Regions from separate parts of the Arthrobacter sp. Y3223065 genome, predicted to be linked through region 1. Evidence: riboswitches for the same ligand, from Rfam matches in the RefSeq annotation. Region 1 holds a riboswitch; the other holds the start of a gene.

Region 1 (4,226 bases):
CGTGGTCAAGGACGCCGAGACCGGCGTCTTCACCGACCCGGCCAAGGTCCACGAGATCCGGCACGAGGGCAAGTACTTCAAGGTTCCCGGCATCGCGATCACCGAGCCGAGCCCGCAGCGCACCCCGGTCATCTTCCAGGCCGGGGCCTCCAAGCGCGGCACCGAGTTCGCCGCCGGGAACGCCGAGGCGGTGTTCGTGACCTGCCCGACCAAGGAGATGCTCGCGGCGTCGGTGAAGAAGATCCGCGACGCCGTGGAAGCGGCGGGCCGCGACCGCTACGACGTGCGCATCTACGCGATGCAGACCGTGGTGACCGGACCGGACACCGCCACCGCGCAGGCCAAATTCGAGGACTACAAGTCCTACGCGGACATCAACGGCGCGCTGGCGCTGATCTCCGGCTGGATGGGCGTTGACCTCTCCACCTACGGCCCGGACGACGTGATCGGCGGGAACGTGAAGTCCAATGCCATCCAGTCCTCGGTGGAAACCTTCCAGAAGGCTTCCGGCGACAGCGGCAAGCCGTGGACCATCCGCCAGCTGGCCGAATGGGTCGGCGTCGGCGGCTTCGGCCCGATCACCGTCGGCTCCGGCGCGGAGGTGGCCGCCAAGCTGGTGGAGTGGGTCGACGAGACCGACGTGGACGGGTTCAACCTGGCCTACGCCATCACCCCGGGCACCTTCGAGGACATCGTGGAATACGTCGTGCCGGAACTGCAGAAGCTGGGCGCCTACCCAACGGAGTACGCGCCGGGGACCCTGCGCAACAAGCTCTTCGGCCGCGGCGACAAGCTGCCGGAGAACCACCGCGCCGCCGGCTTCCGCCTGCAGAACGCGCTGGTCGACTAAGCGTAGGCAGCAGCAGAACCAGCTAAACAACGACGCCGGTGCGCCGCCCTTAAGGGCGGGCGGGCACCGCCGTCGGCAAGAACCATCCAGAGCGGCCGAGAGATCTGGCTCGATGACGCCGCAGCAACCTCGGCAACTGCCGCACGGTGCTAACGCCAGAACCGATGGAGAACCCGGGCCGGGCCGGAACCGGCCGCACCATGCCTGCGCGCCGTGATCGGCTGTGCCCGGGGCTCCCTGACCTTCAGGAGCAGCATGAAAAGCTATGCCGCGGGCGGCCCGCAATGATTGAAATCCGCAATCTGCACAAGAGCTACGACACACGACACGGGACGGTCGAGGTGCTCAAGGGCATCGACCTGACCATCGAGCAGGGGGCGATCACCGCCGTCGTCGGCCCTTCCGGCGCCGGCAAGACTACCCTCTCCCACTGCATTTCCCTGTTGGAGAAACCGACTTCCGGCCAGGTGCTGGTGGACGGACGCGACCTCTCCGCCCTGTCCGGGCAGGCATTGCGCGGCGAACGCCGCGCCATCGGCACGATCTTCCAACACTCGGCCCTGCTGCGCCGGATGACGGTGGCCGAGAACGTGGCGCTGCCGCTGCGCAACCTCGGCGTGGTGCCCGCTCAGATGGAGGACCGCGTGGCCGAACTGCTGGACCGGGTGGGCCTGCTGCACAAGGCCAACGCCTACCCCGGCCAACTGTCCGGCGGCCAAAAGCAACGGGTCGGCATCGCCCGGGCGCTGGCACTTCGTCCCCGGATTTTGCTCTCCGACGAATCGACGTCGGGCCTGGATCCGGAGTCCACCCAGCAGATCTTGGACCTGCTGGACGACGTGCGCACCGAACTGGGGTTGTCGGTCATCCTGATCACCCATGAGATGGACGTGGTGCGCCGCGTCGCCGACCAGGTGGCCGTGCTCTCCGGCGGCCGCGTCGCCGAATACGGGCCGATCGGCGCCCTAGTGGCCGATCCGGCCTCCGCCGCCGGCCGCCAACTGCTGCCAATCCGCGCCCTCCCGCTGCCAGCCTCCTTCGAGTACGCGCTGTCCGTCTCGTACCGGCACGGGCCGGTGGACCCGGAGTGGATGACCCGCCTGTCCACCGGCTTGGACGTGAGCGTGGCGCTGCTCGGCGGTTCGGTGGAAGCCCATGGCGAAGCGGTGCTGGGCCGCTTCGAAATCGGTCTCGCCGGCCGCCCGGAGGCCGAGGTCCGCGCCTACTTGGCCGGACTGGGCCTTACCGCAGAGGCACGCCACCGTGCCGATACCGCGGCGGAAACGCCGCCGACGGACGCGGACGAATATGCAAGGAACGAGAAAATCGAGGTGCGCGCATGAGGCCCGCAGAAACCGCCGCCGTCGGGCTGGACACGCCCTGGGCGGACCTGCCCGCGCTGCTGCTGCCGGCCTACGGCGAGACCTGGGCGATGGTCGGCATCGTTATGGTCATGGTGATCCTGGTCGGCGGCGCCACCGGCGTGCTGCTGTACAACACGGACAGCCGCGGTCTGTTCCCCCGGCCGCGCCTGCACGGAACGCTCAGCTGGCTCGTCAACATGGGCCGCTCGCTCCCGTTCCTGGTGCTGATGGCCGCCATCATCCCGCTGACCAAGTGGGTAACCGGAACGACCATCGGCATCGCGGCAGCCGTGGTCCCGATGACACTGGCCGGCATTCCGTTCTTCGCCCGGCTGGTGCAGAACGCACTCAACGATCTGCCGCGCGAGAACATGGCCGTCGGGCTGGTCACAGGCAGTTCCACCGGGCAGATCATCCGGCAGACGCAGCTGCGCGAGGCCCTGCCGGGCCTTACTTCGGCGGTCACGCTCAACACCATTTCGATGATCGAATACTCGGCCATTGCCGGGACCATCGGCGCCGGCGGCATCGGCTATCTGGCCGTCACCTACGGCTACCAACGGTTCGACACCCACGTCATGGCGGCCACCATCGTTGTCCTGATCATCACGGTGCAGCTGGTGCAGTTTGCCGGCGACCGGATCTCCCGCGCGCTGCTGCGCCCCTAGCCACTGATCAACAGGAGCATCACATCATGAGCACCCCTTCCGCCGGGTCCGGCCACGACCATGGCTTCACCCTGCGCAAACAGACCACAGCCCTGCCGTGGAGCATTGCCGCCTTTGCCGCCGTCGTCGCACTGGTCCTGGGGCTGCTGCTGGTGCAGCAGCAGTCCCGGCCGGCTGTCGCGGCATCCGGCAGCGAGGTCACCTCGCCGCTGAAAGTCCACTTTGAACCGGCGATGGCGGGGGAGGAGAAGATCCTGAAGTTCGTCGCCGAGGAAATCGCCCCCGACTACGGCGTTCAGATCGAGGCTGTGGGCCTGCAGGATCCGGTCCAGGCCAACCGCGCGGTGGCCGATGGGCAGTTCCACGCCACCATCTTCGAGCACCAGTGGTACATGCAGCAGCCCGCCGACGCCAACGGGTTGGAACTGACGCCGACGGTGGAGCTGTACCAGTGGGGCTTCGGCCTCTACTCAACCCGCTACGGCTCGGTGGAAAACCTGCCGCGCGGAGCCGTGCTGCTGCTGCCCAACGACTCCGCCAACCAGGGCCAGGCGCTGTGGCTGCTGCAGCGCGAGGGACTGCTGGAGCTGGATCCGGCGGTGGAGCCGCGAACAGCAAAGATCCGCGACGTTACCGGCAACCCGCGCGGCTTCGAGCTGAAGGAAGCCGACCTGCTGGCGATGCCGCGGATGCTCGACTCAGTCGATGCCGCGATCGGCTACGTCTCCCAGTTCGACGCTGGCAAGATCGGCCGCGACAAGGGCATCCTGTTCCCTGCCGCCCCGAAGACATTCGCCTCCCGCCTGGTGATCGGCACCCAGTTCAAGGACAGCGCGGAGAGCAAGAAACTGATCGAGATCTTCTCGGATCCGCGGCTCGAGGAGTACCTGCACACCACGGAGGATCCGCTGGTCAAGGACGTGCTGACGCCGGTCTCCACCGAGTAGGGCCGATGCGGGCACTGGGACGGCGGCCGGCCATCCCAGTGCCGCACAACGAGCCACCGCCGCTGCCGCCGCCAGCGCTGCCACCGCCGGCGCCGCTGAACAACGGTCGGCGATCCGGTCACGCGAGAGGCCCCGGGCGCGCTACATCTTGGCGTAGCGTGCCCGGGCGCCCATGTACAGGCCGTAACAAATCAGGCCAACGGCGACGAGGGCGAGGGCGGCCGGGCCAAAGGCCTGGTCGCGCAGCGCCTTGAGCGCCCCGTCCAGCCCCTTGACCTCCTGCGGGTCGTGCTGCACCGCGGCCACCGCCAGCAGCAGCCCCAACACGAACAGTGCCAGCCCCTTGCCCACATAGCCCACGACGCCGAGCCACGTCACGGCGGTGCCGGTGCTGCCG
Region 2 (4,226 bases), on a different contig from region 1:
GCCCAGAACAGGTCGACGGACAGATCGGGGTCCTTCTCCAGGGTGCGGGCCAGGTAGTAGTGGTTGTTGATTCCCACGTCGCAGGCCCCGGCGTCGATGGCTTCGAGCAGGAGGACGTCGTTGCTCATGATCTCCACGTCGTTGGCCACCCAACCCTGGACGATTTCCAGGGCCTTGGCCCGCCCGTGAAGATCGATGAGGCTGGCGACCAGGGACTGGGTGTAGGACGAGGTCGCATCGCGCATGCAGAGCCGGCCCTTCCACTGTGGATCGGCCAAGCCCGCGTAGCTGTCCTGCGCGTCAAATTCCGAGGGATCGACATTTTCCGGGTTGTAGGTGATGGTTCTGGCTCTCATGGCCAGTCCGAACCACTGCCCCTCGGGGTCGCGCAGGTCCTTCGGGACCGCCTCCTCCAGCTTTTCCGAGCGGATCGGCGCCAGCACGTCCTGACGCGCTGCATTCCAGAGGTTTCCGGCGTCCACGGTCATGAACACGTCAGCCGGGGTATCGCTTCCCTCAGCCTTAACCCGCTCAAGCAGCTCCGCGTCGTCACCGGTGATGAACTCAACGGAGATTCCGGTTTCATCGGTGAACTGGGCGAAAGCCCCCTCCAGGTCATAGTGCCGCGCGGAATAGATCTGCAGATCGGCGGGCGCTTTACCTATTCCCAATACGCCGCAGCCGGAGATGGCCAACATGGGCACGGCGAAGGCGACGCAGCCAGCAAGAAGCTTGGGTCGGTGCATAAAAGGTACTCCTGGAGGAAGCGGCGAGGCCGCGTGTAAAAAGGTGAGGCTAACCTAACCCGAAGGAGCACATTAAACAATTTGGAACGAAACGATCAGGTCATCGGCACCGCGCATCCCTCGTAGGAGACAGCCTCGCAAGGCGGTTCGGGGTGGGTACGGCGCATTGGTAGGCGCCGTTGCTTCGTCCAGATCGGAATGCTCCTGGGGCACGGGCAACGTGTGGCGGCACCCTCCCGCTGCTTCCGGGGCACCGCCGTCGTACGCTGGGAACCTGCCCAGCGAAGGGGGAACTACCAATGGACGACGCCGGATCCCGGCTCATTTTCGGGTGCATGGGTTTGGGCGGCGGCTGGGGGAGCGGGCCGCTGGAAGCGGCTGACGTTGCGGCCGCGCACGCGGCCGTCGCTGCGGCACTGGAGGCAGGGATCACGACGTTCGACCACGCCGACATCTACGCCCACGGCAAGGCCGAGGCTGCGTTCGGGCGGGTGCTGGCGGAACGTCCCGAGCTGCGCGATTCGATCAGGTTGCAGGGCAAATACGGTATCCGGCTGCCGATACCCGGCCTGGTCGGGCAATACGACTCCTCGCGCGAAGCCATCCTGGCCCGCACCGACGAAAGCCTGCGCCGGCTGCACACCGATCACCTGGACACGCTGCTGATCCACCGGCCGGATCCGCTGGCGCCGGCCGAAGAGATCGCCGCGGCGTTCAACGAGCTCCGGATGGCCGGGAAGGTCCGCCGTCTTGGTGTCTCGAACATGTCCGGCGACCAGATGCGCTGGCTGCAGTCGGCGCTGGATGAGCCGCTGGCGGTAAACCAGCTGGAAATGAGCCTGTACCGACGCGACTGGCTGGAGTCCGGCGTGCTGGTGAACCACCCGGACGGGACGGGCACCAACTTCCCGCACGGCACCTTGGAATACTGCGCCGCCAACGGGGTGGAACTGCAGGCCTGGGGCGCGCTGGCCCAGGGCCGCTACAGCGGGCGTGCGGCAGGCCTGGCCGGGGCGGCGGCCGGCGCGGGAACGCCCGCCGACGGGATCGCGCAGAATCACGTCCGGGCGGCAGAGGGGGCTGCGACAACGGATGCTTCCTCACGGGCGGACGCCTCACTCCCGGCGGATCATTCGGCCACTGCCCTGGTCACGGAACTTGCCCGGGACAAGGGCTGCCCGCCGGAAGCCGTGGTGCTGGGCTGGCTGCTGCGGCATCCCTCAGGCATCCGGCCGGTCGTCGGTACCAGCAGCCCGGACCGGATCCGGGCCTGTGCCCAGGCGGAGGCGGTCGGAACGGCGATGACCCGCCAGGAGTGGTACTCCCTGTGGGTGGCTGCCCGAGGCAGGCCTCTGCCCTAGCTGGCCGCTGCCGCCGTCGCGGTAACGTTCGTCCTAGACGAAGGCCGGCTGTTCCAGCCGGCGGAACCCGGAATCGTGGAAGACCAGGGGCTCGTGGGTGCCGTCGTGCGTGGACAGGCCGTGCACCTGCAGCAGCACGACGTGGTGGTCCCCGGCCGGGACCTCCTGGTGCACCGAGCAGTCCAGCCACAGCGCCGCGTCGTGCAGGAACAGCGCGCCGTCGTCTGTGCCGTGCAGGCCGAGGCCGGCAAAGCGGTCACCGTTCTTGGACGCGATCTGGCGGCAGACGCCGTCGTGCCCGGTGCCGAGCACCGAGACGCCGATCCGGTCGGCCCGGCGGACCACCGGCCAGGTCCGGGAGGTGTTTTGCACGGCGAACATCACCAGCGGCGGCTCGAGGGAGACGCCGACGGTGAACGAGGAGGCGACGATGCCCTGGGGCTCGCCGTCGACGATCGCGCATAGCGCCGCGATTCCTGAGGGGAAGCGGCCGAAGGCGGAGCGCAACGTGTTTGGTGTCAGGTCATTGTGTAGCGACATGGCGTCCTTGGGGCTTGGGCGCATCCGCTGCTGCCGAGCTGCTGCGGGAGGATACGCGTACTTGCCTGCCGACATACCCGGCGGGCCGAATCATCACCTGGAGCACCCCGCTACGGTAGAGGGTTGCCGGCCAACCAGCCAGGGCTGTGTAGTTGGCGCTCTTGATTCGTCTCCACGCTAAGAGCGGGGAAGGGCCTGGGTCAAACGCCGGTAACAGTTCGTCAAATGCCGCGGTTTACTCGAGGCTGCCCGACGGCTGTTGCCCCACTGCTACCGGGCGACGCCGTCCGGGCGCACGGTCTGTTGGCGGAACGGATGCGCCGGATAGACGCCCAGAAGGCGGATCTCCGTGGTGAAGAAGTCCAGTTCCTCGAAGGCGTGGACCATGGCCTGGTCGTCCGGGTGGCCTTCGACGTCCACCATGAACATGGTGGCGGCAAACTCGCCGCCCACCATGTAGCTCTCCAGCCGGGTCATGTTGATGCCGTTGGTGGCGAATCCGCCCAGCGCCTTGTACAGCGCCGACGGCACGTTCCGCACCCGGAAGACGAAGCTGGTCACGGCCGGACCGGGCAGCTCCTCGCGGGACGGGACCGGCCGGCGGTCGGCCAGCACCACGAACCGGGTGGTGTTCGTCGGATCGTCTTCGACCTTTTCCGCGAACACTTCCAGGCCGTAGAGCTCGGCGGCCATCGGCGGCGCCAGCGAGACCTTGGTCGGGTCGTTCCACTCCGCGACCTCGCGTGCGGAGCCGGCGGTGTCGCCGGCGATCACCGGAATCAGGCCGAGCCGGCGGATGAGTTTACGGCACTGGCCCAGCGCGTGGATGTGGCTGTGCACTTCGCGGGCCTGCTCCACCGTGGCCCCGCGTATGCCCAGCAGGCTGAAGCGGATGGGCAGGAAAAACTCTTCGACGATCTGCAGGGTGGTCTTGGGCAACAGCGCGTGGATGTCCGCCACCCGGCCGGCGATCGAATTGTCGATGGGAATCATGGCCAGTTCCGCCTCGCCGCCCGTGACGGCGGCGAAGGCGTCCTCGAAGCTGGCACAGGGCACCGCTTCCCAACCGGGGCGCACTTCCAGGCAGGCCATATGGGAGTTCGAGCCGGGTTCACCTTGGTACGCAATTGCTGGAGCCATGGGCGAAATTATCCCACCGGGGCCGGCCGTTGCTTCATTTCGGAGGTCCTGCCGGCGTCACAAAACAAGGCCGGCCCGCCAGCGGCTTAGTACAGATGGGATTCCTGGGTGATGCCGTAGGGCACGTCGTCGCTCAACTCCACGGTGAACTGTCCGGGGCCGGTGCGCGTGACCAAGATGCCGCAGTCGCCGTCGAGGGCCGCGATCTCTTGCAACTCTTCGACCGCGGCATTGAGAAGATCGTGCGCCTCGGAAGCCGTCTGTGCCGTCAAGGACTTGGTAGCCAAGGAAGTGGCCATGGTTCTGCCTTTCGTGGCCGGAGGTTTCCGCAGAGGAGAAAACGCGGGTTGGAAGCTTCCGGCCGGAACGAGCCTGCCATGCGGAACGGTGCATGGAAGTTTACATTCTGCCATCCCAATGGACATCAGATGAATTTTGG

The links. A riboswitch is a leader RNA that binds a small molecule or an ion and turns the genes downstream of it on or off. The one in region 1 is predicted to bind S-adenosylmethionine.
Region 2: linked by a shared signal. The riboswitch ahead of AC5RUK_RS04960 (flavin reductase family protein) and the one ahead of AC5RUK_RS10500 (methionine ABC transporter ATP-binding protein) in region 1 are both predicted to bind S-adenosylmethionine.

What each region holds. Positions count from the first base shown of each region.
Region 1 is NZ_JBNHGC010000003.1:408,311-412,536, reverse strand. Features, by position in the region: gene AC5RUK_RS10505 (LLM class flavin-dependent oxidoreductase) at 1-850, shown strand, start outside; SAM riboswitch class I at 930-1,021, shown strand; gene AC5RUK_RS10500 (methionine ABC transporter ATP-binding protein) at 1,135-2,193, shown strand; gene AC5RUK_RS10495 (methionine ABC transporter permease) at 2,190-2,882, shown strand; gene AC5RUK_RS10490 (MetQ/NlpA family ABC transporter substrate-binding protein) at 2,909-3,829, shown strand; gene AC5RUK_RS10485 (DUF1206 domain-containing protein) at 3,971-4,226, opposite strand, start outside.
Region 2 is NZ_JBNHGC010000002.1:17,439-21,664, forward strand. Features, by position in the region: gene AC5RUK_RS04950 (extracellular solute-binding protein) at 1-746, opposite strand, end outside; gene AC5RUK_RS04955 (aldo/keto reductase) at 1,046-2,107, shown strand; gene AC5RUK_RS04960 (flavin reductase family protein) at 2,141-2,647, opposite strand; SAM riboswitch class IV at 2,700-2,814, opposite strand; gene AC5RUK_RS04965 (prephenate dehydratase) at 2,918-3,787, opposite strand; gene AC5RUK_RS04970 (hypothetical protein) at 3,874-4,086, opposite strand.